3 regions of the Nonomuraea muscovyensis genome follow, and region 2 is predicted to be linked to each of the others. Evidence: riboswitches for the same ligand, from Rfam matches in the RefSeq annotation. Region 2 holds a riboswitch; each other region holds the start of a gene.
The links. A riboswitch is a leader RNA that binds a small molecule or an ion and turns the genes downstream of it on or off. The one in region 2 is predicted to bind cyclic di-AMP.

Region 1 (9,428 bases), on a different contig from region 2:
GATGACGTGGTCGAAACCCACCTCGCGGGTGAAACGGTCGGGGCCGCCGAAGGACTCGGCCGTGAACCAGGTCAGGTGATCGACGTGGGTGGCGCGACGCTCCGTGAACAACTGGCCGAGCAGGGGATCCTCGAGGACCTTCGTGTAGAGGATCTCCTCGAGCCGGTGTAACGCCTCGTCGCCGCCTGCGTGCGCGTACAGACTGGTCATGCCCTCACGGTCATGGACGATCGCGGGGATGTCCAGGTCGGGTTCGCGGCGCGTGGGCAGCGGCGGGAAGGCGAAACCCCCGGACCCGGAGGTTCGAGGGTTTCCGATGTCCTGAGACATCACACAGTCGGGGCGACAGGATTTGAACCTGCGACTTCTTGCTCCCAAAGCAAGCGCGCTGCCAAGCTGCGCCACGCCCCGTCTCGCCGGGTGCGCACGCGCTCCGCAACTCCGGTACGCTTACGCCCTGACGACGGATGAAGTCTAGACCAGTCTTCGACCGGTTCGTGCGGACGTAGCTCAATGGTAGAGCCCTAGTCTTCCAAACTAGCTACGCGGGTTCGATTCCCGTCGTCCGCTCTCACAGCGAAAGGCCAGGTCAACCCGTATGGGTGACCTGGCCTTCGTGATCTTCGCCCGAGTCGTCCGATCTTCGTGTCCGCTGGGGCTCGATCGTTCTCGGCGCAGGCTCCGCGGGATGGACGCCTCGCCGTAGCAAGGGTGACGCAGGCATCGTGTCGGCAGGCCGCTGCGGGGGGCGGCCTGCCTCGTGGCGTGGCGGGCCCCGGTCGTCCCCAAGGCGACGGCCTCGGCCCCGGGAAGCGGTGGTCGCCCGCCGTCACCGCGCTGCGTCGAGCCGGGTGCGCCTTCGGTCATCGTGCGAACGCCCGGGATCGGGCGGGCAGTAGGCTCGGGGGCGATGCGTGTACGACCGATCTCGCCCGAGGCCCTGGTGCGGGAGCTGGCCGAGCGGATCGACGCCCGGCCGCGTACGGGACGGGTGCGGGTGGCTGTGGACGGCGCGCCGCCCAGCCGGCCCGGGTGGCTGGCCGACGAGTTGGTGGGGCCGTTGAAGCTGCGCGGCCGCCCCGTCGTGCGGGTGTCCGCCGCCGACTTCCTGCGGCCGGCCTCGCTGCGGCTGGAGTACGGCCGGACGGATCCCGAGGCGTTCTACGACTGGCTCGATGTCGGCGGCCTGCGCAGGGAAGTCCTCGACCCCCTGGGACCCGGCGGCTCGGGCCGGGTGCTGCCGGCGCTGTGGGACAGTGTGGCCGACCGGGCCTACCGCCTGCCGTACCGGTCGCTGCCCGAGGGCGGGGTGCTGCTGCTGGACGGGACGCTGCTGCTGGGCAGGGGCCTGCCGTTCGACATGAGCGTCCACCTGTGGCTGTCGGAGGCGGCGCTGGCGCGCGGGACCGGCGAGGAGGAGCGGTGGCGGTTGCCCGCGTACGCGCGCTACGAGCGCGAGGCGCGGCCGGGACAGAGCGCCGACGTCGTCGTGCGCGCCGACCGCCCAGGACACCCGGCGCTCCAGGTGAGCGGTTGACGGCGGCGGGCTTGGAACGCGCCAATCACGCGCGCAGACTGGTGCAATGACGCTTCCCAGCCACTGGTACAACATCGTCCCCGATCTGCCCGTCCCGCCTCCGCCGCCACTCCACCCCGGCACGCGGCAGCCCGTGGGGCCCGAGGACCTGGCGCCGCTCTTCCCGATGGAGCTGATCGGGCAGGAGGTGAGCACCGAGCGGTTCGTCGCGATCCCGCAGGAGGTGCTCGACGTCTATCGGATGTGGCGGCCGACGCCGCTGCTGCGCGCCCGCCGGCTGGAGCGGGCGCTCGGCACCCCCGCCAGGATCTACTACAAGTACGAGGGCGGCTCCCCCGCCGGGTCGCACAAGCCCAACACCGCCGTCCCGCAGGCGTTCTACAACGCACGCGACGGCGTGCGCAAGCTGACCACCGAGACCGGCGCCGGGCAGTGGGGCAGCGCGCTGGCCTTCGCGTGCGCGCAGTTCGGCCTGGACTGCGAGATCTGGATGGTCCGGGCCTCCTATGACCAGAAGCCCTACCGCCGCTCGCTCATGCGGGTCTACGGCGCGACCGTGCACGCCAGCCCGTCACCGGTGACGGCCGCGGGCAGCAAGGTGCTCGCCGACGATCCCGGCTCCACCGGCAGCCTCGGCATCGCCATCAGCGAGGCGGTCGAGATGGCCGCCGCCGGCTCCGACGTGCGATACGCGCTCGGCTCGGTGCTCAACCACGTGCTGCTGCACCAGACGGTGATCGGCGAGGAGGCGCTCCGGCAGTTGACGGAGGTGCCCGACGTGATCATCGGGTGCACCGGGGGCGGGTCCAACTTCGGCGGCCTCGTCTTCCCGTTCCTGCGGGAGAAGCTGGCGGGGCGGATCGACCCGGTGATCCGCGCGGTCGAGCCCGCGGCGTGCCCGACGTTCACCAGGGGCGTCTACGCCTACGACTTCGGCGACACCGCCGGGCTGACGCCGCTGCTGAAGATGCACACACTCGGCCACGACTTCGTGCCCGACCCGATCCACGCGGGCGGCCTGCGCTACCACGGCATGTCGCCGCTGCTGTCACACATGTACGAGCTGGGCATGTTCGAGGCGGTCAGCAAGTCGCAGTCGGAGTGCTTCGAGGCGGGGGTGCGGTTCGCCCGTACCGAGGGCATCCTGCCCGCACCCGAGCCGACGCACGCGCTGGCCGAGACCATCGCCGAGGCACTGCGCTGCAAGGAGACGGGCGAGCCGAAGGTGATCCTGACCGCGCTGTGCGGCCACGGCCACTTCGACCTGGCCGCCTACGACCGCTATCTGTCGGGCGCGATGGAGGACTTCGCGCTGCCGCAGGAGCGCATCGACGAGGCCCTGACGACCCTGCCCGGCTGACGCCGGCGAGCGCGACAGCGCCCGTGGCGGACGGCCCGTCGTGGACGCCCGTCGTGGACGCCCGTGGTGGGCAGTCCCAGATGGACACCCGTGGTGGGCGGGAGGAGGCCGCCGCGGGCGCCCGCGCGGTCAGCGCGCCGTGGGGCGCTTGCCGTGGTTGGCCTTCTTCTTCTTGCGGGCCTTGCCTTTGCGCGCGCGCTTTGCCATGGCATCTCCCTCACCGGTCGGGTTCCACATGCCTCCCCAAGGTCTCTCGTCTCCGGTCGTGACACAAGCGACACCCCGTATCTAACATTCCCCAACATTTGCATGTCATAATTTGGTGGAATCTGTTGGGAGGAGCGGGGACGTGCTGGCACAGCAGCGGCAGCAGGCGATCCTCGAGCGCGTCCGCAGCAACGGCGGCGTGCGGGTGGCCGACCTCGTGCGGGAGCTCGGGGTCTCCGACATGACGATCCGCCGCGATCTCGAGGTCCTCGCAGAGCGGGGCCTGCTCGCCAAGGTGCACGGCGGCGCCACGGCCCTCGGCCCCGGGTCCACGGAGGAGCCGGGCTTCACCGCCAAGTCGGCCCGCCAGCAGCCCGAGAAGGAGGCCATCGCGCGGCGCGCCGCGCGGCTCGTCGAGCCCGGCACCGCTGTGGCGCTGTCGGCCGGCACCACCACCTGGGCGCTCGCCCACCACCTGGTCGGCGTGCCCGAGCTGACGGTGATCACCAATTCGGTGCCCGTCGCCGATGTCTTCCACCGCAACCCGCGGGCCGACCGCACGGTGGTGCTCACCGGTGGCGTGCGCACCCCGTCCGACGCGCTCGTGGGCCCCGTCGCGGTCGCCGCGATCCGGCGCCTGCACGTGGACACCCTGTTCCTCGGGGTGCACGGGATGAGCGTGCGGGCCGGGTTCACCACGCCCAACCTGCTGGAGTCGGAGACCGACCGGGAACTGGTTGGCGCGGCGCGGCGGTTGGTGGTCCCGGCCGACCACACGAAATGGAACACCGTCGGCATCAGCACGATCGCCGAACTCACCGAGGCGGACGTGGTCGTGAGCGACGCGGGACTGCCCGAGGACGCACGTTTGGAGCTGGCCGAACGGGCCGGCGAACTGATCATCGCGGAAGGGTCGCCGTGAAGCGCACCATCACCCATCTGGCCGACGGCCGGGAGCTCATCTACTTCGACCGCCGGGACGACGCCGACCGCGGCGCGATCGACCGCCGGCCGCTCGATCCCCGGCCGGTGGCCTCGGAGCTGCGCTACGACCCGCTGACCGAGGAGTGGATCGCGATCGCCGGGCACCGGCAGACGCGCACGTTCATGCCGCCGGCCGACGAGTGCCCGCTGTGCCCGTCGACCGACACGCGTCTGTCGGAGATCCCCGCGCACGAGTACGACGTGGTGGTGTTCGAGAACCGCTTCCCCTCCTTCTCCGGCAACCTCGGGACCTACGCCGAGGCGGGCGGGCTGAGCGAGGTGCGTCCGGGCGTGGGGCGGTGCGAGGTGGTGTGCTTCACCTCCGACCACTCCTCGTCGTTCTCGCGCCTGAGCGACGACCAGGTCGAGCTGGTCATGGAGGCCTGGGCCGACCGTACGGCGGAGCTGTCCGCGATCGACGGCGTGGAGCAGGTCTTCTGCTTCGAGAACCGCGGCGAGGAGATCGGCATCACGCTGACCCACCCGCACGGGCAGATCTACGCCTACCCCTACGTGACGCCGCGGACCAAACTCCAGCTGGGCGCCGCCGCCCGCTACGCCGCCGCGCACGACGGCCGCAACCTGTTCGCCGACGTGCTGGCGGCCGAGCGTGCGGGGGCGCGGGTGGTGGCGGCCAACGAGCTGTGGACGGCCTTCGTGCCCGCAGCGGCGCGCTGGCCGTTCGAGGTGCATCTCTACCCGCACCGGCAGGTGCCCGACCTCGCGGCGCTGTCGGAGGCCGAACGGGCCGCGTTCGCCCCGCTCTACACCTCGGTGCTGCGGGCGTTCGACGGCCTGTTCGGCGTCGTCATGCCGTACATCGCGGCCTGGCACCAGGCACCGGTGCGCGAGCAGCGTGACCTGGGCTATCTTCACCTGGAGCTGTTCAGCATCAGGCGCGCGCCCGGCAAGCTCAAGTATCTGGCCGGCTCGGAGTCGGCGATGGGCGCGTTCGTCAACGACGTGCTGCCGGAGGAGGCGGCACGCATGCTTCGATCACAGGTAGATCACTAATTGGTTGCTACTTGGGCTCGCGTGACCATCGATTTACTGTTAATGTCCCTTTCGCACCGGCCGGAACGGCCGGTGCACCAAAGCCTAATCTCGGGCGCGTCGCCCGCGAGCCGGGGACCCAAGCACCTGGGGTGAATCCACGCCTGTGGTAGGGAAGCTACTCCCTCCCGAACCCGTCAGCTAACCCGGTCGGCAAGAGGGAGAGGAAAACCTACGTGGCGGCTGCGTCCCCCGCGCGTCTTGCCATCGGTCTCACCATCGCCGCTGTCGTGGCCTCCAGCCCGGCGGCCCCCGCGCTGGCCAAGCCCAAGCCAGACGAGACCAAGCTCCGCTCGGAACTGAAGCAACTCAACTCCAAGGTCGACGGCCTCATCAAGAAGTACAACCTCAAGCGGGTCGAGCTGGCCAAGGCCCAGCAGGCCGCCAAGGTCGCCCAGAAGCGGCTCACCACCGCCGAGAAGGCCCTGGCGGAGGCCGAGAAGAAGGTCGTCGAGATCGCGCAGTTGCGCTACCAGAGCGGCGACCAGTCGTTGCCGACGTTCCTGCTCCCGGTCACCGGTGCGGGCGCCGCGGTGCTGGAGCAGCTCTTGGCCGAGCAGCAGGCGGTGGTCGACGGTTTCGCCGCCGTCCGCGACGAGAAGAAGAAGGCCGCCGAGGAGGCCGCCGCCCTCGCCGCCAAGATCCGCACCGACACGACGACCGTGGCCGGGCAGCGCGAAGAGGCCGAGGACGTCATCGTCGACATCGAGGACAAGCTCGAGGACCTCATCCCCGTCAGCACCGGCCGCCGCTCGAACGGGACCTGGGCACCGCAGCTGCCGTCCGGCTCCGACAACATCACGGCCCGCACGCGGGCGATGCGTGAGCTGATCAAGCGGAACTTCGCGTTGCCGTTCACGGTCGGCTGTTTCCGCTCGGGTTCGAGCGGCGAGCATCCGCTGGGCCGGGCCTGCGACTTCATGATGAGCACGGGCGGCAGCATGCCGTCGGCCGGCAACCAGGCGCTGGGCGACCGCGTCGCCGCGTGGGCCGTGGAGAACAAGGCGAAGCTCGGGGTCAAGTACGTGATCTGGAAGCAGCGCATCAACCACGGCTCGGGCTGGAGCCCCATGGCCAATCGGGGCAGCATCACCGAGAACCACTTCGACCACGTGCACATCTCGATGTACTGAAGGGGCGAATAGCATCCGATGAGCTATTCGCTGCCTTGACGAAGGCGTTTGAGCTGGTCATGAGGTCGTCCTGCGCGTTGATGCGCGGCCGTCCGCCTGCCACTTCCCACCTTGCTGCCCTCCAGTCCCACGAACGCCGCCATGGTGTCCTGGCAGAGGGCAGCCTCGAAGGCCGGCAGAACGCAGACCAAGCCGCGCAGATCGGGCGCGAAGAGTTCGAGGCTGTCTGCGCCGCAGCCGGACGTCATGTCGCCGGCAGGACCGACGTCGCATTCTCCGACAGTCGGATGGAATCATCGAAGCTCAGCATCTGCCCTGGTCGAGAGCTGATGAGGATGGACGACGTGACGAGAGTGGCTGAGACGCTGCTTGATGCTTACGAGAGCCAATTGCGGGCTCTGGTGCCGCTGGAGTTACCGTGGGGAGCTGTCGTCGAGCGGGATGGACCACTGGTACGAACCCACTACGGCACCCACGCAACCGTCCACCATGCCGCTCTCCGCGACGACCTGGCGGGATTGATCCGACGGCAGCAGGAGCTCTTCGCGGCACGCTGTGAGCCGGTCGAGTGGAAGGTCTACTCTCACGACGCCCCACTGCTCGGCGAATCGCTGCGAGCCGCAGGCTTCGTCCCGGGGCCGGAGCGCACTCTTCTGATGGCCGACATCGCGAAGGTCCCGTCACCCGAAGACCTCCCGCCGGGCATGCGCATACGGCCCCATCTCCCCGGGGAACGTGAGCGGCTGCGCCGTAGGGCCGCGGTCGTGCCCGAGCAGCGACGGCCGCTCTCGGAGTTGGAGGCCGACGGGACAGCCCCGCGGGACAGGATCGGAGATGGAGATCCTGCTGCTGGAGTATGACGGGCGAATCCTGGACGCCGTCTGGATCGAACGCGTGGGCGGCACCGACTTCGCAGCCATTGGCGGAATCACCGGCCCCCGCCGCGAACTGCTCCAAGCCGCGGCCGCCTGGGCGGAATGGCGCGGTGTCCGGCAGGTGTTCCGACACCGTACGCCGCGACATCTCGTCGCGGAGGCACCTGGCTCGCTGGTCCCTGCCTACGCTGCGACGGGCTTCCATGCGATCGCCCAGGTGAGCACCTACCGCTGGGCGCCCGCCGGTGAGCCGGCACGGGACCGTCCCGCAAAGCAGCTCCTGTCAGACCCCGAGCACGACAAGATCTGGAAGCGGTTCGAGACCCGGTTCGAGGTGACCTACGAGACCGCCGCTCGGGGGATCACCGAACCTCCAGCTTCCGCTACCTGGCATCTCGACGCCGTCGAACATCCGGACGATCCGCTGCTGGCCGAGGTGGAGACGATCATCGAGCGCGGACTACGCGCCAGCGCGCGGCCCGGCGACCGGCTCTACCGCCTCAAGTGGTACGTCAGTGGCTCTCGCATAGACCCGACCCGCGTCGGCGGACCAGGGCAGCCACGCTGGACCAGTTACGCCTACCTCGTCGATGAACACGTCATCCAAGTCACCGAAGACCTCCGGATGGGGACGTTCGGCAACTGGTGGGAAGCCTCCTTGTGCGTCTTCGGCCAGGAGCTCCTCACGCACGTGGACGAGGAACTCACCGAGCTTCTCGGCACCGTCCTGCGACGCGGCGGGCGCCCGGTCGGCAACGTGTGGAGCTTCGGTCCCTGACAACATGCCGCCCGGTGGGTGCAGCCGGACCGAGCCCGATCCTGATGGCTGCCATCCACCCTCTGGAAAGACTCTCCGCCACTGAATGGTCCACTCGCCGCCCTGCGGAGCTTGAGATGTCAGCCGGCGACCTCGCGTAGCGCGCCGGGGTGGCGGCCGGTGAGCTGGTCGAGTGCGGCAGACGCGGCTTCGTCGGCGGGGAGATGGACCAGCAGGCGCTGCTCGTCGGCGTCGGGGAGCTCCAGCGTCTCGAAGGCCAGCCGCAGCTCGCCTGCCGCGGGATGGTTCCACCGCTCGACTCCGGTGCGCCGGGCAGGCCGGGCTGGGCCCGCATCCGGTCCGTGAACAGCGCCCCGCCGGTGACGGCCGGCTCGCGGGCGAACTCGGCGATGAGCGGGCCGGCGCACGGGAGGACTCCAGCTTGAGCATGGCGATCTGCTGATCGGCGGCCTGATCCCAGTCCAGGAACGCAATCGGGCTCGGGGATCGGTAGACACGCGGGCGGGCTGTGTGCTCGGGCAGAGGAACGACAGCGCGCCGCCGGTCGCCCTGGTGAGCAGGCCCAGGTGCAGCCGTTCGTCGGCGGACAGGCGCAGCGCGTCGGCGAGGACGGCGAGCACTTGCGTGGTGGGCTGGCGGTCGCGGCCCTGTTCGAGCCGGGTCAGGCTCAGCGTGGCCCTGCCGGTGCCATCCTCAGCCCGGCCTTCCTGGGCCTCGTCCGTCTGGCCAGAGTTGTGGACATGACTTCTGAGACGACGAGCTCCGCGATCCCCACCGCCGTCATCGCCGGGAGCGCCCGTCCGCGCGGTGGGGACCGGAGCGTCACTTGCCGGGTCGGGGAGGTGATCGCCTGATCCCGGGCGCTCAGTCCGGGTGACCCGCCCCGCAGGCCACGCTTGCGGCAGCAACTCCACCACGCCATCCCGGAGATGTACAGATCGCGATGGCTCCCAGTCTCCTCCCTCCCCTCCACACTTCTCCCGGAGAGATCCATGTTCATCGCCTACGTCGTCGTCGCCGCCCTGATGGCACTGCTCCTGCTGGCTTCCGGGAGTCTTCTGCTGGCCAAGGAGAAGGGGGTGACGACAACCATGACCGAACTCGGGGTGCCGCTGAGCTGGTTCCCGCTCCTGGCCGTCTTGAAGATCGCCGGCGCGCTCGGGCTGCTGGCCGGGATCTTCTACCGTCCTCTCGGCATCGCGGCCGCGGCCGGCGTCGTGCTCTACTTCGTCGGCGCGGTGATCACGCACCTACGGGCCAAAGACGTCAAGGGAACCGTGATACCCACAGTGCTGGTCGGGGTGTCGACCGCCCCGCTGCTGCTCGCCATCGCCTCCATGTGATGGTGCGGCGCCATTCACACACCCTGAAGGACTCTCCGCCACCACGTCCTGTTGCCGGACACCCTCTCGTGCCTGACGCGAGGGGGTGTTCTGCGTGAGAGGGGTGGCGCTGGAGGGTGTCCGTCGACGCCCGCGTCAGCCCGCTCCCCGCGCGGGAT
Region 2 (9,428 bases):
GGGTCGTGCTGAGCGACGGCAAGTTCAGGGTGACGCTGCTGCAGCTCTCGCCCGACTGCAAGCCGGTGGGCGGGCAGAAGGTGGAGCGTGGCGGAAAGCTCGGCTGGGTGTCGCCGACCTACCTGTCGAAGCAGCCGGCCGAGGTCGTCGTCTCCCCCGCCGCCGAGTCGCTGCTGACCGTGATCGTGCCGGACACCGACGACCCGAAGGTGTCGTGCTCGGGCGGGAAGGTCAGGGTCCAGGGCATGACCTTCCCGGCCACGTTGCTCTAGCGGCTCAGGACGTCTCGCGGCCCGCGCGCAGCAGGCCGTACGTGACCGCCTGCTCCAGCGCCTGCCACGAGGCGTCGATGATGTTCTCGGCGACGCCGACCGTGGCCCACTCGGCCGTGTCGTCGCTGGAGGTGATGAGGACCCGGGTGATGGCGCCCGTGCCGTGGGTGCCCTCCAGGATGCGCACCTTGTAGTCGACCAGCTCCAGCTTGGCCAGCTCGGGGTAGAGCTTCTCCAGCGCCAGCCGGACCGCGCGGTCCAAGGCGTTGACCGGGCCGTTGCCCTCGCCGGTGGCGACGATCCGCTCGCCCTTGGCGTGCAGCTTGACCGTGGCCTCGCTGACCAGTTCGCCGCCCTTGGTCCGCTCGACGATCACACGCCACGACTCGACCTCGAAGTGGCGGCGCCGCTCGCCGTGCACGGTGTCGCGCAGCAGCAGCTCGAACGAGGCGTCGGCGGCCTCGAAGGTGAATCCCTGGGACTCCAGGTCCTTGACCCGAGCGACCAGCGTCTTCGTGCTCTCCGGGGTGAGCTCGTAGCCCAGCTCGCGGCCCTTCAGCTCGACCGAGGCCCGGCCGGCCATGTCGGAGACCAGCATGCGCATGTCGTTGCCGACCTGGGCCGGGTCGATGTGCTGGTAGAGGTTGGGATCCACCTTGATGGCGCTGGCGTGCAGGCCGGCCTTGTGCGCGAAGGCGGAGGTGCCCACGTAGGGGGCGTGGGAGTTGGGCGTGACGTTCGTGACCTCGGTGATCGCGTGGGCGATGCGGGTCATGTCGGCGAGCGCCTGCGGGGGCACCAGGTCGAAGCCGCGCTTGAGCTGGAGGTTGGCGACCACGGTGAAGAGGTTGGCGTTGCCGGAGCGCTCGCCGTAGCCGTTGGCGCAGCCCTGCACGTGCGTGGCGCCCGCCTTGACGGCGGCCAGGGTGTTGGCGACGGCGCAGCCGGTGTCGTCGTGGCAGTGGATGCCGACGCGGGCGTCGGTCTGGGCGGCGGCGTGCACGATCTCGGCCAGCTCGTCGGGCAGCATGCCGCCGTTGGTGTCGCACAGGGCGACGACGTCGGCGCCGGCCTCGGCCGCCGTCCTGAGCACCTCCAGCGCGTACGCTGGGTTGGACCGGTAGCCGTCGAAGAAGTGCTCGGCATCGAGGAAGACTCGCTGTCCCTCCGCACGAAGGTGGGAAACCGTGTCGCGGATCATCGCCAGGTTTTCCTGGAGACTCGTGCGGAGGGCCAGCTCCACGTGCCGGTCGTGGCTCTTGGCGACAAGAGTCACGACCGGCGCGCCGGATTCGCGCAGTGCGGCCACCAAAGGGTCGTCGGCTGCCTTCACACCGGCCCGGCGGGTCGCGCCGAACGCGGCAAGCTGCGCGTGTCTCAGGTCGAGCTCTGTTCGAGCGCGCCTGAAGAACTCCGTGTCCTTGGGGTTGGCGCCCGGCCAGCCCCCTTCGATGAAGCCGACGCCCAGGCCGTCCAGGTGGCGCGCGACGGCGAGCTTGTCAGCGACGGTGAGGTTGAGCCCCTCCTGCTGTGCGCCGTCACGCAGCGTCGTGTCATAGACGTGGAAGCGGTCGTCGGCCATGGTGTCGTCTCTCCCTGGAAAACCCTGAAACCCCGGAAAACAAAAAGACCCCTCACGGACGTGAGAGGTCTGCGCGCTGGCGGTGTCCCTTTGTCAGCCAGCGCGCCTGCTGATAATGAGCAGACCGTAGAACATGGTGCCTGGCAGTCTGCCACACGCACTCACGATCTGGCACATCGGTCTCATCCTCTGGGACGAACGATCGACCCGGGCCGGGCTCACACCGTGACGCCGGGCTCCCCGACGACGGCCGCTTCCAGGGCGTTCGGGTCGAACGCCTCGTCACCCAGCACCCGCCCGTCGAGCACCAGCGTGGGCGTGCCGTCGATCCGGACCTTGGCGCTCTCCTGCAGGTGGGCCTCGGCGTACACCTGGGAGGTCACGCACTCGTCCACGGCCGCGCCCGCCTTCCGCGCGGCCCCGGCGAGCTCCTCCACCGTGAAGCCCGACGCCTCGCCGTGCGGGGCGGGCTGCATGCGGTAGAGCTCGTCGCGGAAGGCGAGCCAGTTGGCCTCCGGGACGCACCGCGCGGCGGCGGCGGCCCGGACGGAGTTGGAGCGCATCGGCTCGTCGCGGAAGATCGTCACCGGGTGGAAGACGACCTTGACCTTGCCCTCCCTGGCCAGGCGCTGGATCGTCGCGTCGACCCGGGTGTGCAGCTCCTTGCAGACCGGGCAGTCGTAGTCCTCGTAGACGTCGAGCACGGGAGCGTCACCACCGGTGTCGGCCAGCACCATGCTGCCGTCGCCCTGCCGTACCAGCCGGACGCCCTGCGACGACGTCGCCGGCTCGGTGAGCCCCAGCGCAGCGATCACGGCCAGCACCGCGCAGGCGGCCACGACGGCCACCGCCAACCTCGTCTTCATTCCCCGCCTCACCTCGTTGATCGGCCGAGACACTACCCCAAAGCGGGCGCAAAGGGTCGGCCGGGCGGGCCGGGCGCCGCGAAGATCGTGACGGTCCGCCACAATGGCCTGATGAAGGCTTCCGTGCTCCAGCCCGACGTCGCCCGCTACCTCCTCGACCACTGCACGCCGCCCGACCGGCTGCTGGAGGAGCTCGCCGCCGAGACGCTCGCCGCGACCGGCGACAGCGCGGGGATGCAGATCTCCCCCGACCAGGGCCGCTTCCTCACCATGATCACCCAACTGGTGGCGCCGGACGTGGCGGTGGAGGTGGGGACGTTCACCGGTTACTCGTCCATCTGCATCGCCCGCGGGCTGTCCGGCGGCCGGCTGCACTGCTTCGACGTGAGCGAGGAGTGGACGTCGATCGCCCGGCGCCACTGGGAGCGCGCCGGGCTCACCGACCGCGTCACGCTCACCCTCGGGCCCGCCGCCGACACGCTCGCCGCCTTCGACCAGCCGGTCGACCTGGCCTTCCTGGACGCCGACAAGCAGGGCTACCCGGTCTACTACGAGCTGCTCGTCGAGCGGCTGCGGCCGGGCGGGCTGCTCATGGTGGACAACACCCTGTGGTCGGGCCGCGTCACGGACCCGGCGGACGAGACTCCGACGACGGTGTCGATACGTGAGTTCAACGACCTGGTGGCGGCGGACCCCCGGGTCACGACGGTGCTGCTGCCCCTGGCCGACGGGTTGACCATGATCCGAAAGAACTAGCGAACGAGTTTGCGAAAGCTTGGGCGAATGTTGACGCGCATCGTTACGGTGAGTATCTCACGAAGCACGTTGCGCTTATCGCCCAGGAGGGGATGATGGAAGCATGGCCAAGGTTCTGGAACGCCCCAAGACCGAGCACGTCCAAACGCTGCCACTCGACCAGCACTATCAGGCCGTCTGCGATCTGCTGCCCAAACACCGGGTGGAGCTCATCCACGACCGGATCGTGGTGAACGAGGTGCCGACATGGAACCACAACAAGGCCATCTCCAGGCTGCTCAAGCAGATCATCCACCGGGCCACCGAGCACGACTGGGACATCGGGACCCACATCACGCTCTTCCTCGGGGCCCAGGCTGATCGCTATATCCCCGACCTGACCGTCGCGTCGCCGGAGCCGCGCACGTGGGGTGACGACCAGCTCTACGCCGCCGACACCCTGCTGGTGGTGGAGGTGGTGTCGCCCAGCAGCGTCCACGACGACTACGCCATCAAGCCCGGCGGCTACGCGGCGGCCGGGGTGCCACTCTTCCTCCGGATCGACCCGCTCAAGGGCATCTGCAGCCTGATGAGCCATCCTTCCGACAGGGGCGTCTACCTGCACCACACCGATGTGGCCATCGGTGAGCCGCTGGACCTTCCCGGACCGTGGAAGCTCACTCTCGACACCGGCAAGCTCGTCGACGAGTGAGCCCCCATGGCCGGGGGTGACGGCTAGCAGATCTTGTGGACCCAGCCGTGCGGGTCGGGGCGCGAGCCGTACTGGATGCCGACCAGTTCCTCGCGCACCCGCATCGTGACCGGGCCGGGCGTGCCGTCGCCGATGGTCCAGGCGCGGCCGGCGCCCTTGACCGAGCCCACCGGCGTGACCACCGCGGCCGTGCCGCAGGCGAAGACCTCCGTCAGCTCGCCCGACTCGCAGCCGGCCTGCCACTCCTCCACCGAGACGAGGCGCTCCTCCGCCTCCAGGCCGAGGTCGGCGGCGAGGGTGAGGATCGATTCGCGGGTGATGCCGGGCAGCAGCGTCCCGGTGAGCGCGGGGGTGACGAGCTCGTCGCCGAAGACGAAGAACAGGTTCATCCCGCCCATCTCCTCGACGTACTCGTGCGCCTGGGCGTCCAGCCACACGACCTGGTCGCAGCCGTTCTCGACGGCCTGGCGCTGGGCGACGAAGGCGGCGGCGTAGTTGCCGCCGCACTTGGCGAACCCGGTGCCGCCCGGGGCGGCGCGGGTGTACTCGGTCGACAGCCACACCGAGACCGGCTTGACGCCACCGCTGAAGTAGGAGGCGGCCGGGGAGGCGATGACGATGTAGGAGTAGGTGCGCGAGGGGTAGTTCACGCCGAGGCCGACCTGGGTGGCGATGAGGAAGGGCCGCAGGTAGAGGCTGTGCCCTTCGGTGGTCGGCACCCACTCCCGGTCGGTCTGCACGAGCAGTTCCAGCGACTCGACGAACGTCTCCTCCGGCAGTTCCGGCATCGCCATGCGAGCGGCCGAGCGGTTGAGCCGGGCCGCGTTGGCGTACGGGCGGAAGGCCACGATGGAGCCGTTGACCTGGCGGTAGGCCTTGAGTCCCTCGAACAGTTCCTGCGCGTAGTGCAGGACCGACGTCGCCGGGTCGAGGCTGAGCGGCCCGTACGGCACGAGCCGGGCGTCGTGCCAGCCGCGGCCGTCGGTGTAGTCGATGACGACCATGTGGTCGGTGAAGGTCTGCCCGAAGCCCGGGTTCGTCAGTACCTGCTCCCGCTCGGCCGCGGTGCGAGCGTGGTCGGATAGCTGCACGTCGAAGCTGAGCTTCTGAGCGATGGTCATGACGGACGTCCTTCTCTCTACTGTGGCGCGGTGCCGGCCTGGACTGCTCGGCGGCGGTCAGTACTTCCTATTGTCTCGCCATTTGGGATGGCAAGGGGTGATGGGGTGTGTTTTGTGCCCTTGGCATGCGAAAAGCGCCTGGCGGGTCCGGTGCGGACCGCCAGGCGCTTGGTCGAGCTGAGGCGGCCCTAGCTCGATACTCGCGCGGTGATGTCGTCGCCGATCTCGTGGGTGGAGCGGCCCACCCCTCCGGCCGGCCGCTCGACGATGTCGTCGGCGACGGCCTGCTCGACGCGGGCGGCCTCGGCCCGCAGGCCGAGGTGGTCGAGGAGCATGGCGACCGACAGGATGGTGGCGGTCGGGTCGGCCTTGGCCTGCCCGGCGATGTCGGGGGCGCTGCCGTGCACCGGCTCGAACATGCTGGGCGCGGTGCGGTCGGGGTTGACGTTGCCGCTGGCGGCCAGGCCGATGCCACCGGCGATGGCGGCGCCGAGGTCGGTGATGATGTCGCCGAAGAGGTTGTCGGTGACGACCACGTCGAAGCGCTCGGGCTGGGTGACGAAGTACATCGAGGCCGCGTCGATGTGGCAGTAGTCGGTGGCGACCTCGGGGAACTCCTCGGCGACCTGGTTGACCGTGCGCTGCCAGAGGTCGCCGGCGAAGGTCAGCACGTTGGTCTTGTGGACCAACGTCAGCTTCTTGCGGGGCCGCGAGCGTGCCTTCTCGAAGGCGTAGCGGACCACGCGCTCGACGCCGTAGGCGGTGTTGAGCGACTCCTGGGTGGCGATCTCGTGCGGCGTGCCGCGCCGCATGGCGCCGCCGGTGCCCGCGTAGAGGCCCTCGGTGCCCTCACGCACCACGATCATGTCGATGTCCTCGGCCGAGGTGTCGGCCAGCGGGGTCTCGACGCCGGGGAAGAGCTTGACCGGGCGCAGGTTGACGTAGTGGTCGAAGGTGAAGCGCAGGCGGAGCAGCAGGTCGCGCTCCAGGATGCCGGGCGGCACGCTGGGGTCGCCGACGGCGCCGAGCAGGATCGCGTCGTAGCCGCGCAGCTCCTCCAGGACCGCGTCGGGCAGCGTCTCGCCGGTGCGGTGGTAGCGGGCGGCACCCAGATCGTAGTGGGTGGCCTCGATCTTGGTGCCGACAGCCTCGAGCACCTTGAGTCCTTCGGCGACGACCTCGGCGCCGATGCCGTCTCCGGGGATCACGGCCAGGCGTATGTTGCGCGACTCCATGGGCGGTACCTTACCGGCTCGTCTCGGCTGACGAACACCGCATCTCAAACACCGGACATCCCTTTTACCCGTATTGCGGTGCTTTGACCGTTTCGTTAGAGTCCCTCAAGCCTAATCCGCGCAGCCGTTGCGCGGAGCCGGGGACCCACTCCCCTCTGGGGCGAATCGGCACGTCCGCGCGCCGTAGGGCCACTTCCAGGCCCGAGCCCGTCAGCTAACCCGGCCGGCCGTGTGGAAGGACTCCTCGTGCCGCGCATCGCCATGCCCATCACCCTGCCCATCCCCCTACCCACCCCCGCGCTCATCCCCGCGCTCGCCGCCGCCGTGACCATCGCCGGACTCGCGGCCGCCTCCCCCGCCGCCGCGGCGGCGCCCGCCACGGTGGCCTCCCCCGCAGTGACCTCACCTGCGGCGGCCTCCCCCACAGTGGCGCCTGACCCCGAAGGCGTCACCCTCACCGGCGCCGACGTCAAGCGCGCCAGGACCCGGAACGTCCAGCTCCCCGCCTGGAAGATCGCCGTCAGGTACGCCCTGGACAAGCAGGGCACCCCCTACGTGTGGGGCGGGACGAGCACGAGCGGCTACGACTGCTCCGGCCTCATGCTCCGCGCCTACCAGGCCGCGGGCATCGAACTGCCTCGCGTCGCCGCCTCCCAGTACGGCGCCTTCTCCAGGAAGATCGCCTGGAAGGACCTCAGGCCCGGCGACCTCGTCTTCTTCCACGGCCTCGGCCACGTGGGCATGATCTCCCGCCCCGGCCACATGGTCCACGCGCCACGCACCGGCGACGTGGTCAAGGAGGAACGCCTGGACGCGGGACGCCGCAGCTCCTTCGTGGGCGCCGTCCGGCCCGATCCGAAGGGCGTCAAGCGCTGGGCGCACATCCGCGAGCTGCGCCAGGCTCCCCCACCGGCCATGCCGGTCGCCACCACGCTGTAGTCACCCGGACGGGTGCGGTCGCGCGTACTACCGTGAGGACATGGCAACCGAGAAGGTGCGACTGACCGCCGAGAAGGCCACGCTCCTCGCCACCCTGTACGGCAGGGCGCTCGACGCCCGCGCGCCGCACCCGATCCTCGCCGACACCCTCTCCCTGGAGATCGCCCGGCGGATCGACCACGACTTCCGCCGCACCGGCATGACGCGGGGCAGCGCCGCCGCCGTGGCGCTGCGGGCCCGGTTCCTCGACGGCTGGGCCCGGGAGTTCCTGGCCCGCCACCCGGAGGCGAGCGTGCTCCATCTGGGCTGCGGCCTCGACACGCGCGCCCACCGGCTCGACCCGCCGCCGGGCGTCGACTGGTACGACGTCGACTACCCCGACGTCATCGAGCTGCGCCGGCGCCTGTTCCCCGACCGGCCCCGGTACACGATGATCGGCTCGTCGGTCACCGACACCGGGTGGCTCGACCGCGTCCCTCAGGACAAGCCGGTGCTGGTCGTCGCCGAGGGTCTGCTCTACTACCTCGACCGGGACGGCGGCCGGGCCCTGCTGCGGCGGATCGCCGAGGGGTTCGCGAGCGGCCAGTTGCTCTTCGACGCGCTGCACTCCCGCGGCCTGCGGCTGCAGAAGCTCAACCCGCCGGTCCGCAAGGCCGGCGCCACGATGCGCTGGGGCATCGACGGGCCGGCCGACCTGCTGTCGATCAGCCCGAAACTGCGCTGCGTGGACGCGCTGAGCGTCTTCGACCTCGACGGCTACGACCGGCTGCCGGGGCCGTACCGGCTCCTGGTGCGGGTGGCGGGCAAGATGCCGGGCGTGCGGCGGCTGGCCGCGTTCTACCGGCTGGAGTTCGGGGCCTAGCGGCCCGGGCTCTCGGGGGCTCCGCCGTTGTCGCGGCGGTCGAGGGCGGTCTGCAGGGCCTCGGCGGCCTCGTTGTCGCGCTCGTCGGCACGATTCCAGGGATACATCTCGTACATGTCGCTGCTCATCTCGTTTCGCAGGGCGTCGGGTGAGGAGAGCCGGATCCCGGTCACGGATCCGACCGGGCCTGAACTCGTGGTCCGGGTCACGGACCGGACGAAAGGGACTGATGGCCGACGCGACGCCGCTCACCGCGGCGGGTGGTCGACCTGCCCTAACAGGCCCCGCCGCGGCAGGTAATGAGTACGAGAACCTGGCGCATCACAGAAAACAGTACCTGGTGGCAGACATGCTGTCTCGTTGGATGTCCTAATATCTCGTATCTTGAGACAAAAATGCGGCTGCCGCCGGACCACGCCGGCGGCAGCCGCACACCCGTACGGGCTCAGTCCTCCAGGTCGACCGTGCGGCCGCTCTCGGCGCCGATCTCGGAGACGATCTGCTCCAGCACCTCGGCCGGGATGGCCGAGTCGACGGTCAGCGCGATGAGCGCCTTGCCGCCCTTGACGTCACGGGCCACCTGCATCGAGGCGATGTTGATGCCGTGCTCGCCGAGAAGGTGACCGACGACGCCCACGATGCCGGGGCGGTCGGCGTAGGTCAGGAAGCACAGGTGCTCGGTCGGCTCGATCTCCATCTCGTAGCCGTTGACCTCGACGATCTTCGTGATCTGCCGGGGGCCGGAGAGCGTGCCGGACACCGAGACCTGGCGGCCGTCGGCGAGCACGCCGCGCACGGTCACCACGTTGCGCCAGTCGGGGCTGTCGGAGCTGGTCACCAGCTCGACGCTGACGCCGCGCTCCTTGGCCAGCAGCGGGGCGTTGACGTAGGTGACGGAGTCCTCCACCACGTCGTTGAAGACGCCCTTGAGCGCGGCCAGTTCGAGCACGCGCACGTCCTGCGAGGCGATCTCGCCGCGCACCTCGACGTCGAGCTTGGTGGCGACCTCGCCCGCGAGGGCGGTGAAGACCCGGCCCAGCTTCTCGGCCAGCGGCAGGCCCGGCTTGACCTCCTCGGCCACCGCGCCGCCCTGGACGTTGACCG
Region 3 (9,428 bases), on a different contig from region 2:
GGAGCACCTGGTCCGCGACATCCGGATCATCGAGCAGGCCCTGGGCGACGGCGTCAAGCGCGTCTTCCCCGGCGAGGAGGCCCCCAAGGCCCGCCTGCGTCGCGTGACCGTCTGACCGGGTCCCGCGCTTTGATCACTCTTTCGGTCGTCGTGCCCGTCCGGGACTGCGCGCGCTACATCGGCGACGCGCTGTCCTCGCTGTGCCGCAACAGCCGGGGCGACTTCGAGTTCATCGTGGTGGACGACGGGTCCACGGACGGGACCGGCGACGTCGCCGACGACTTCCGCGGCGACCTGCCCGGCCTGGCCGTGATCCGCAACCCCGTGCCGCTGGGGCTGGCGGACGCGCGCAACACCGGGCTCGAGGCGGCCACCGGCCGGTACGTGACGTTCATGGACGGCGACGACTGGCTCGCCCCCGGCCACCTGGAGCGGCTGGTCGCGGCCATCGACGGGCTCGGCTGCGACTTCGTGCGCACCGACCACGTGCAGGCCGAGGGCCGTAAGCGGGTCGTGCACCGCGCCCCGCTGGCGCGGCGGGACATGGTGCTCGACCCGCGCGAGGCGATCCTGCCGGCCGGGGTGCGGACCATGGTCGACTACCCGTACGCCTGGGCGGGCGTCTACCGCCGCTCGCTGCACGACCTGCTGCGCTTCCCCGGCTCGCTGCACACCGCCGAGGACCGGCCGTGGATCTGGCGGCTGCACCAGGAGGCGGCCACGTTCGCCGTGGTGTCGCTCGCCGGGCTCTTCTACCGGCGGCAGGTGGCCGGGTCGCTGACGCAGGTGGGCGACGAGCGGCAGCTCCACTTCTTCGACGCGTTCGAGCTGGTCTTCAAGGACGTCGAGGAGGAGTTCCGGCCCAAGGCGGTGCGCAACTTCTGCTCGCTGCTCGCCCACCACCTGCGGCTCGCCGACCGGTTCACGCCGCGGCTGCGGGCCCGCTTCGAGGAGCGCGGCGTCGCCATGGTGCGCGGCCTGCCGCCGGACCTCGTCGTCGAGTCGCTGGCGGGGATGTCCGCCGAACGCGAGGCCGTCCTGCGGACGCTCCTGCCCGACCTGCCCCCCAGCCCACACGTGCGGTACCGGTCCCGGCCGGGCCGCGACCGGGAGGACCCGTGACCGGACCCGACCCCGCCGGCGCCCCGCAGCGGCGCGACGGCACCACGGTCTGCTACGCCTCGACCCTGTTCGGCGCGATGTCGCTGGCGGCGGCGATCGACGAGGGCGGCTTCGGCTCCGGCGGCCGGCGCGTCCTGATCGTCTCGACCAACTCCGCGGTCCCCGAGGTGACCGTGCCGCTCGACCGGACACCCGGGTTCGCGGCACTGCGCTCCCGCTTCGACGAGATCCACTCGTGGAACGAGCTGATCGCGCCGCTGCACCCGGCCGACTGGCGGGCACGGGTGATCGAGGTGCCGATGATGGAACGGCTGATCCGCGGCCACCTCGGGCTCGGCCGGGTGGACGAGCTGGTGCTGGAGTCCGTGGCCGTGCCGCCCGCGCGGACGATCGCCGGGCTGGTGCGCGACTGCCCGGTCACCGTCTACTCCGACGGGCTGATGAGCTACGGGCCGACCCGCGACCCGCTGCCCGCCGACATCTTCCGCCGCGTCACCCGGCTGCTCCACCTCGACCTGGTGCCCGGCCTGACGCCGCTGCTGCTCAGCGAGTACGGGGTGCCCGCCGAGGTGCTGCCGGAGGCGGCGTTCCTGAAGGTCGTCCGCGAGGTGGCCGGCACCTCGCCGGGCCTGCCGCACGGGGAGGCGATGATCCTCGGGCAGTACCTGTCGTCGCTCGGCATCGTCACGCCCGAGGAGGAGGCGGAGCTGCACGAGGGGATGCTGCGCGCGCTGGCCGCCCGCGGGCACACGACGATCGTCTTCAAGCCGCACCCGGCCGCCGGGCGTGGCCACACCCGCCTGCTGCGCGCCGCCGCCGGGCGACTGGGCGTGCGACTGGAGGTGGTGGGCGAGAGCGTGCCCGCCGAGGTGTGCTTCGACGCCTCGCGGCTGAGCCTGGTGGCCGGCTGCTTCTCGACCGGACTGGTGACGGCGCGGCGCTACTTCGGGCTGCCGGTGGCCTCGTACGGGACCGAGCTGGTGCTGGAGCGGCTCACCCCGTACGAGAACAGCAACCGGGTGCCGGTCACGATCGTGGACGCGTTGCTGCCCCGGCTGTCGTCGGACGGCGAGCTGCGTGAGCCGCCCGCCGCCGACCTGGCGGCGCTGGTGCGCGGGGTGGGCTACTGCATGCAGGCCGAGGCGTACCCGGAGCTGCGGCCCGAGGGGGCGGCCTCCTTCGACCCGCGCTACTTCAGGCGCAAGCGCCTGGAGACCCTCGGCCTGGCTCCCCGGCCCACCGCCCTCACCCGCCTGCGCCGCAGGCTGCGCGCCGCCCTCTGATCATCGGGTCACCGGCGGCCCGCGCTCGCTGCCCGGCTCCGGGGCCGAGCGGCGCGGGTCAGGGGAAGGCGCGCAGGTAGCGGCGCACGCGGCGTTTCGCGCGATAGCCGGCGCGGAGCATGGGCGGCGGCACCTCCACGCGCAGGCGGGCGCGGCGCCGGGCGGCGGCGTGCTCCGGCCCGTCCAGCAGGGAGCGCGGCGGCGTCGCCGGGCCGGCCACCAGGGCCGCGAGCCGTACGGTCCAGTCGTCGCCGCCCGCGGGGTGGAAGTAGTTGGCCGCGCACCACCCGGCGTCGGCGGTGCGGAACGCGCCGCCGGCCAGGTCGTCGAGCGTGCCGAGCAGGCCGGAGCCCTCGAACACCAGGTTGATCATCTCGGCGTTCACCCCGAAGTCGCTGAGCACCAGCGACGGAACGCCGTGCGCGACGGCCTCCAGGGCGGCCGTCGAGCTGACCGTGACGAACCCCGCGGCCCGCGCGAGTTGCTCGTGCATCGGGCCTGTCTCGAACCCGAGCCGGCCCGGCTCGCCCAGCTCCCGCCAGAGCCGCTGGTAGTGGTGGCGCTCGTTGTGGGTCTGCCGCTCGTCCTCCCAGGCGCGCAGCTTCACCACCACGTCGAGGTCGGGGCGGTCGGCGGCCAGCCGGGCCAGGGCGCCCAGGATCCGCTCGCGTTCCTCGCGCTGCCTCGGCACCTTGGCCTGGGTGGCGAACACGACCCGGTCACCGCCGCCTGCCGTGGCGGGCGACCCGCCGCGCGGGCGCAGGAAGGGCAGCCTCGCCAGGCCGATCGCCCCTCCCCCGCCGAGCCGCGCGGCGATCTCGCCGAACTCGGCCACCTCCCGCCGGCTGTGCAGCACGAACAGGTCGCAGCCGCTGCGGTACAGCCACGCCTTCTCCGTCGCGGGCACCGAGATGCCCGGCAGGCCGGTGACGAACACCGGCCGCGGCCGCAGCCCGTCCAGCACGTCGGCCACCAGCACGTCCACGACGGGCCCGGTGCAGGCCACGAGCACCACGTCGGGCCGCATCCGCTCGGCCGTGCGCCGCAGGGCGCGCGCCGACAGCACCTGCGGCAGGGGCTCGGCGACCGGCGCACCGCTCAGCGCGGCGGCGATCTGGCCCGGCGAGGGGGCGATCGGCGTGCGGATCACCGCGAGCCGCGTCGTGCAGCCCGGCGGCAGGTCGGCGAGCAGGCAGGCCGCCCATTTCAGGTACGAGTCGGAGTCGGCGACAGCCAGCACCCTCACCCGGTGACTCCTGTCAGATGCGAGCGCAGCGCGGGAGCCGCCCTGCTGGTCCACCAGTCGTCCGGCACGTCGACCGGCTCCACCGCGACGCCGCGCGAGCCGAGGAGCACGCGCAGCGAGGTGATCGCGGTCGACGGCAGGCTGAGCACCCGCTGGCCCGGGTCCAGGCCGCGCAGCGTGAGCTCGGCCGGGGCGCCGCCCTCGTGCACGGTGATGCCGGGCCGCTCGCGGATCAGCGCCACGTCCACGGGGTCCTCGCGCCGGTGCGGGTAGTAGGCGAGCGGCTCCTCGCCGGCCAGGTTCGTGAGCCAGCGCAGGTAGCGGTCGCGGTGCACCAGGCCGTTGCGGACCAGCGCGGTGCCCAGCACCACGGTGCGCTCGGCCGGACCGGGCTCGGGCGGCTGGGCCCGCAACCAGGCGAAGTCATGGCGTACCAGGTCGACTCCGGCGCGGCGGACGCCCTCGTCCAGCTCCGCCGAGACCGGCAGCGCGGTGAAGACCGTGACGCGGCTCGCGCGCAGCCGGACGGCGGCGGCCAGCCCGAGCGCCGCGCGGGCGAACCCGGGCCGGGCGCGCGCCCTCAGCAGCGGCCGATACGGGCCCGCCGCGAGCAGTTCCAGCAACCGGATCGTGGCCAGCCCGTCGTCGACGACGACCAGGCGGCGCGGCCCGGCGGTCAGCCAGCGCAGCTGCACCCGGCCGGAGAACGCGTCACCGGCGGCGTCGAGCCTGCGCGGCAGGTGTTCGGCCGGCTCCGCCAGCTCCAGCCCTTCCGGGAGGGCCATGCGGCGCAGCTCCCGGCGCGTCGCCTTGAGCGCGCGCTGCCCGGCACGGGGCACGACGGCCGTCGCGGGGCCGAGGAGGCCGGCGTGGTGGGCCTCGACGGCGCACAGCATCTGGAGGGGAGACTCGACCCAGGCCGACGCCCGCTCGCGCACTCTGCTCCCTTCGCCGGTTCCCGGCTCAAGCCGGTGCGCCACAAGCTAACCCGGCCGCCTTACGCCTCCGGGAACGACGCGTGAACACTTCCTCCCGCCCGGGACGGAACCGGTCGCCCGGACGGGGGCCCGCCAGCCGAGGGGCAAATGGGGATATAGGTGTCTTTGGGGTAATGAGGGTCGATAGGATCCGTTGCCGTGAAAGATCTCGCATGGGGCATCGCGGCGACCGGCGGCATCGCGCGGACCGTGGGAGCGGTCATCGCGGCGGAGCCCGGGATGCGGGTCGCGGCCGTCGGCTCCCGTGACGTGACGCGGGCCAGGGAACTGGCCGGCGCCCTGGGGGCCGAGTCCGCCTACGGCTCCTACGCGGAGCTGTGCGCCGACCCCGCCGTGGACGCCGTCTACGTGGCCACCCCGCACGCCCAGCACCTGGAGGTGGCCGAGGCCGCCATCGCGAACGGCAAGGCCGTGCTGTGCGAGAAGCCGCTGGCCGCGTCGGTGGCCGACACCGAGCGGATGGTGCGCCTGGCCCGCGAGGCCGGGATCTTCCTGATGGAAGCGATGTGGATGCGCTTCAACCCGCTGATCCGGCGGGTGGCGACGGACCCGCGCTTCGGCGAGATCCGATCGGTGCACGCCTCGTTCGGCTTCTCCTCGCCGTACGACCCGGCGCACCGGCTGTGGGCACCGGAGCTGGGCGGCGGGGCACTGCTCGACCTGGGGATCTACCCGTTCGGGCTGGCGCAGTTGCTGCTCGGCCGGCCGGAGCGGCTGGCGATGACCGGTTCGCTGGCGCCGTCCGGGGTGGACGCGGAGGCGGCGGGGGTGCTGGTCTACCCCGGCGGGAGGCGGGCGCTGGTCGAGGTGTCGCTGCGCGGCGCCTTCCCCAACAGCGCGTACGTGGTGGGCACCGGGATGCGCGCCGACATCCAGGCGCCGTTCTGGGCGCCGGAGCGGCTGGTGCTCAGCGGGCCGTCGATGGAGCCCGAGATCCACGAGCTGGACCCGGCCGACAACGGCTACGCCGGAGAGGTGCGCGAGGTGCGCGAGGCCCTGGCCGAGGGCCGGACCGAGAGCGCCGTGATGCCCCTTGACGAAAGCGTTGCCATGGCCCGCCTCCTGGCCGACGCTCGTCAGCAAGTCTCCTGACTTGCGCTTTGCCCTATTGTAAACCGCTTGCCCCATGCATTACCTTATGGGGCATTCACGGCATACGTCCGGTTTCGGCCGGTTCGTAGCCGGCCCATCGCAAAGATCGATCACAGGACCCCCCTGTGACCGCTGAATCCGCCCTGCGCGGAACCGGGGACCCATGTCCTTTGGGGTGAATCGGCACGTCAGTGCCGAAGGGCAGCTTCCACGCCCGAACCCGTCAGCTAACCCGGTAAGCGGCATGGAAGCAAGGAGTATCCCCGCTCGATGGCCATCAACCGTCTTTACCGTGCCCGGAAGACCCCCCTCCTGCGCGCCGGTGCCGGCGTCACCCTCACCCTCACGGCCGCGTTCGGCCTGTCCTCCCCCGCCCTCGCCGACGTCCCCGAGCAGGCGCCGCGGGCCGCGTCGGCAGGGCACAAGCAGCAGGCCAACAAGATCAGCGTGACCGCCTCGCAGCTCCTGCAGCTGGCCCGAGCCCAGGTCGGCACCACGGAGAACGCCTACGGCGGCGGCACGAAGTTCCAGCAGTGGTACGCCGGCTCCCAGCGCGCCATGGAGACCGTCCGCCGCGACGGCGGCAGCCGCAGGGGCTACCTCAACGCCCCCTGGTGCGCGATGTTCGTCTCCTGGGTCGGCGAGAAGCTCGGCGCCCGCCCGCAGGTCGGCTGGGACGCCTGGACCGTGGCGCACGCCAGGTGGTTCGTGGCCAACAAGCGCTGGGGCAGCGCGCCCAAGCCCGGCGCCGTCGTCTTCTTCTCCTGGAGCGGCGGCAAGTCCCTGACCTCGATCAGGCACGTCGGCTTCGTGGTCAAGGACAACGGCAACGGCACCATCTCCACGATCGAGGGCAACACGGGCAACGGCCGGGTCGAGGAGCGCGTCCGGTCCAAGTCGGACGTCGTCGGCTACGGCTACCCCGAGTACGCCGGCTGACCGCGGACCCGACCCCCGCACGGCGAGTGCGCGCCCGGACCCTGGGCGCGCACTCGCCGTTTTCCAGCCTCCGGGCACCGCCCGGAAGACTGTCCGGCATGGGCACGAAACGTGCCGATAAGATGGGAGCGCTCCCAACTACCGCTTCACGGCGTTTCGTACCCTAAACCCGTTTCGCCACACACCAATCGCCTCTCAGGTAACGGTTCCGTTTCGGGACGTTGACGCCCGCACGCCGTGCGGGCACTCTTTGTGGGAGCGCTCCCAAAGACCCTCCCACTCGCCGCGGCAGGCCGCGGTGCACCTCCCACATCCACACCCAAGAGGGGTACGGAATGACGAACCACAAGCGCTTTGTTGTGACCGGCGTCGCGCTCACCGCGCTGGCGGCCGTCGCCGCGTGCAGCGGCGGCGGAGGCGACACGAAGACGGCCACCCAGAGCGGCTCCGCGGCCGAGCCGGTCACCATCAACGTGCACACCTTCGGCGGCGGCGAGAACTTCGGCTACGACGAGGCCGTCAAGAAGTGGAACGCCGAGCACCCGAACATCCAGATCAAGTACCAGAACCTGACCGACCGGTTCGAGGACGTGTACCTGCCGCAGCTTCTCCAGCGCCTCCAGGCGGGGGCGGGCGCCGGGGACGTCGTCGGCATCGACGAGGGCGCGATGGGCCTCATGGCCGCCCGCCCGCAGTTCTTCGCCGACCTGAGCCAGTACGGCCTCGACAGCCGCAAGGCCGACTTCCCCGCCTCCAAGTGGGAGGCCGGCCTCAACACCGACGGCAAGCTGTTCGCCCTGGGCACCGACATGGGCGGCATGACGATGTGCTACCGCAAGGACCTGTTCGAGAAGGCGGGCCTGCCCACCGACCGTGAAGAGGTCGGCAAGCTGTGGCCCGACTGGAACGCCTTCTTCGAGACCGGCAAGAAGTTCGAGGCCGCCAAGACCGGCGCCAAGTTCATGGACGGGCCCAACACGATCTACAACGTGATCCTGTTCCAGGAGGCCCCGAAGAACGGCAACCTGGCGTACTTCGACAAGAGCAACCAGCTCATCGTCGAGAAGAACCCGGCCGTCAAGACCTCCTTCGACTGGGTGCAGAAGTTCAGCCAGGCCGGGCTGACCGCCAAGCTGCAGGCGTGGAGCCCGGCGTGGGACAAGGCCATCAAGGGCGGCGGCTTCGCCACCATGGGCTGCCCGTCCTGGATGCTCGGCGTCATCGAGGGCAAGGCCGGCGAGTCCAACAAGGGCAACTGGGACGTCGCGGCCGTGCCGGGCGGCTCGGGCAACTGGGGCGGCTCCTGGCTCGCGGTGCCCAAGCAGAGCAAGCACCCCAAGGAGGCCGCCGAGGTCCTGAACTACCTCACCGGCAAGGACGGCCACGTTGCCGCCTTCAAGGAGGCCGGCGCCTTCCCCAGCTCGATCCCCGCGCAGCAGGACCCCGAGGTGTCGGGCCTGAAGAACGCCTACTTCAACGACGCGCCGACCGGCCAGATCTTCGCCGCCTCGGTCGCGAACCTGCAGCCGGTGTTCTTCGGCGAGAAGCACGCGCAGGTGAAGACCGCGGTCGAGAAGGTGCTGGAGGGCATGGACCAGGGCGCGGTCAAGTACGACGAGGCCTGGACGAAGTTCGTCGAGGCGGGCGTGAAGGCAGCGGGCTGACCCCCGCACTCCGGACGCGGTGGCGCCCGTCCCCCCTCCTCGGGCGCCACCCTTCCCCCACCCCGCTGGAAAGGTTTCCATGACTCTCCAACTCGCGCCGCCGCGGCAGGGGCCGCCCAGCCAGGCCCCGCCACCCGGGCGGTGGGGTCGCTTCGACCTCAAGGGCGTGCCGTACCTGCTGGTGTCGCCCTACTACGTGCTGTTCGCGATCTTCGGCGTCTTCCCCCTGGCCTACACGCTGTGGCTGTCCCTGCACGACTGGGAGCTCGCGGGCGACAAGACCTTCACCGGCCTGGACAACTACGTCAAGCTCGTCACCGACGCGTCCTTCTGGAACGCGGTGATCAACACGCTCGGCATGTTCGCCCTGGCCACGGTCCCGCAGTTGGTGCTGGCCCTGATGCTGGCCAACGCGCTGAACAAGCGGCTCAAGGGCAGGCTGCTGCTGCGCCTGGGCGTGCTGCTGCCGCTGGTGACCTCGGTGGTGGCCGTGGCGGTGATCTTCAGCCAGCTCTACAGCCGCGACTACGGGTTGTTCAACTGGATCCTGAGCTGGTTCGGCGTCGAGCCGATCGTCTGGCAGAACGAGAAGTGGTCGTCCTGGCTCGCGATCTCCACGATGGTCGACTGGCGCTGGACCGGCTACAACGCGATCATCCTGCTCGCCGCGATGCAGACCATCCCCCGCGACCTGTACGAGGCGGCCGCGCTCGACGGCGCCTCGGCCCGCAGGCAGTTCTGGCAGATCACGGTGCCGATGCTGCGGCCGACGCTGGTGTTCGTCGTCTTCATCTCCACCATCGGCGGGATGACGCTGTTCGCCGAGCCGGTCATGTTCGAGGGCAACCCGATGATGACGGGCGGCACCACCGGCCAGTACCAGACCGTGGCCATGTTCATCGTCAAGGAGGCCTTCCGCGACTTCGACATGGGCTACGCCGCGGCGGCCGCCTGGCTGCTGTTCGTGCTGATCCTGGTCGGCACGATGATCAACTACGGGTTCACCCGGCGCATCAGGGGGGCGCGATGAGGAACAAGCCCTGGGACGCGACACTGCTGACCAAGATCACGCTGGTGTTCGCAC

Region 1: linked by a shared signal. The riboswitch ahead of FHU36_RS30860 (coiled-coil domain-containing protein) and the one ahead of FHU36_RS46075 (C40 family peptidase) in region 2 are both predicted to bind cyclic di-AMP.
Region 3: linked by a shared signal. The riboswitch ahead of FHU36_RS00075 (CHAP domain-containing protein) and the one ahead of FHU36_RS46075 (C40 family peptidase) in region 2 are both predicted to bind cyclic di-AMP.

What each region holds. Positions count from the first base shown of each region.
Region 1 is NZ_JACHJB010000002.1:3,056,213-3,065,640, forward strand. It holds gene FHU36_RS30825 (group II truncated hemoglobin) at 1-210, opposite strand, end outside; tRNA gene FHU36_RS30830 (tRNA-Pro) at 338-411, opposite strand; tRNA gene FHU36_RS30835 (tRNA-Gly) at 500-570, shown strand; gene FHU36_RS30840 (nucleoside/nucleotide kinase family protein) at 911-1,537, shown strand; partial or broken gene FHU36_RS30845 (TrpB-like pyridoxal phosphate-dependent enzyme) at 1,578-2,897, shown strand; gene FHU36_RS46945 (50S ribosomal protein bL37) at 3,027-3,104, opposite strand; gene FHU36_RS30850 (DeoR/GlpR family DNA-binding transcription regulator) at 3,247-4,026, shown strand; gene galT (galactose-1-phosphate uridylyltransferase) at 4,023-5,102, shown strand; cyclic di-AMP (ydaO/yuaA leader) riboswitch at 5,174-5,312, shown strand; gene FHU36_RS30860 (coiled-coil domain-containing protein) at 5,318-6,274, shown strand; gene FHU36_RS30865 (hypothetical protein) at 6,610-7,134, shown strand; gene FHU36_RS30870 (DUF2716 domain-containing protein) at 7,109-7,927, shown strand; gene FHU36_RS45035 (MmyB family transcriptional regulator) at 8,047-8,547, opposite strand; gene FHU36_RS30880 (hypothetical protein) at 8,494-8,781, shown strand; gene FHU36_RS30885 (DoxX family protein) at 8,920-9,270, shown strand.
Region 2 is NZ_JACHJB010000004.1:447,079-456,506, forward strand. It holds gene FHU36_RS39865 (heparinase II/III family protein) at 1-272, shown strand, start outside; gene cimA (citramalate synthase) at 277-1,854, opposite strand; gene FHU36_RS39875 (DsbA family protein) at 2,073-2,720, opposite strand; gene FHU36_RS39880 (O-methyltransferase) at 2,832-3,476, shown strand; gene FHU36_RS39885 (Uma2 family endonuclease) at 3,580-4,167, shown strand; gene FHU36_RS39890 (branched-chain amino acid aminotransferase) at 4,191-5,288, opposite strand; gene FHU36_RS39895 (3-isopropylmalate dehydrogenase) at 5,477-6,523, opposite strand; cyclic di-AMP (ydaO/yuaA leader) riboswitch at 6,622-6,766, shown strand; gene FHU36_RS46075 (C40 family peptidase) at 6,770-7,462, shown strand; gene FHU36_RS39905 (class I SAM-dependent methyltransferase) at 7,503-8,324, shown strand; gene FHU36_RS46080 (hypothetical protein) at 8,321-8,452, opposite strand; gene serA (phosphoglycerate dehydrogenase) at 8,770-9,428, opposite strand, start outside.
Region 3 is NZ_JACHJB010000001.1:11,826-21,253, forward strand. It holds gene FHU36_RS00045 (N-acetylneuraminate synthase family protein) at 1-115, shown strand, start outside; gene FHU36_RS00050 (glycosyltransferase family 2 protein) at 130-1,122, shown strand; gene FHU36_RS00055 (polysialyltransferase family glycosyltransferase) at 1,119-2,405, shown strand; gene FHU36_RS00060 (DUF6716 putative glycosyltransferase) at 2,464-3,651, opposite strand; gene FHU36_RS00065 (hypothetical protein) at 3,648-4,589, opposite strand; gene FHU36_RS46150 (Gfo/Idh/MocA family protein) at 4,788-5,741, shown strand; cyclic di-AMP (ydaO/yuaA leader) riboswitch at 5,862-5,998, shown strand; gene FHU36_RS00075 (CHAP domain-containing protein) at 6,012-6,680, shown strand; gene FHU36_RS00080 (ABC transporter substrate-binding protein) at 7,016-8,344, shown strand; gene FHU36_RS00085 (carbohydrate ABC transporter permease) at 8,424-9,374, shown strand; gene FHU36_RS00090 (carbohydrate ABC transporter permease) at 9,371-9,428, shown strand, end outside.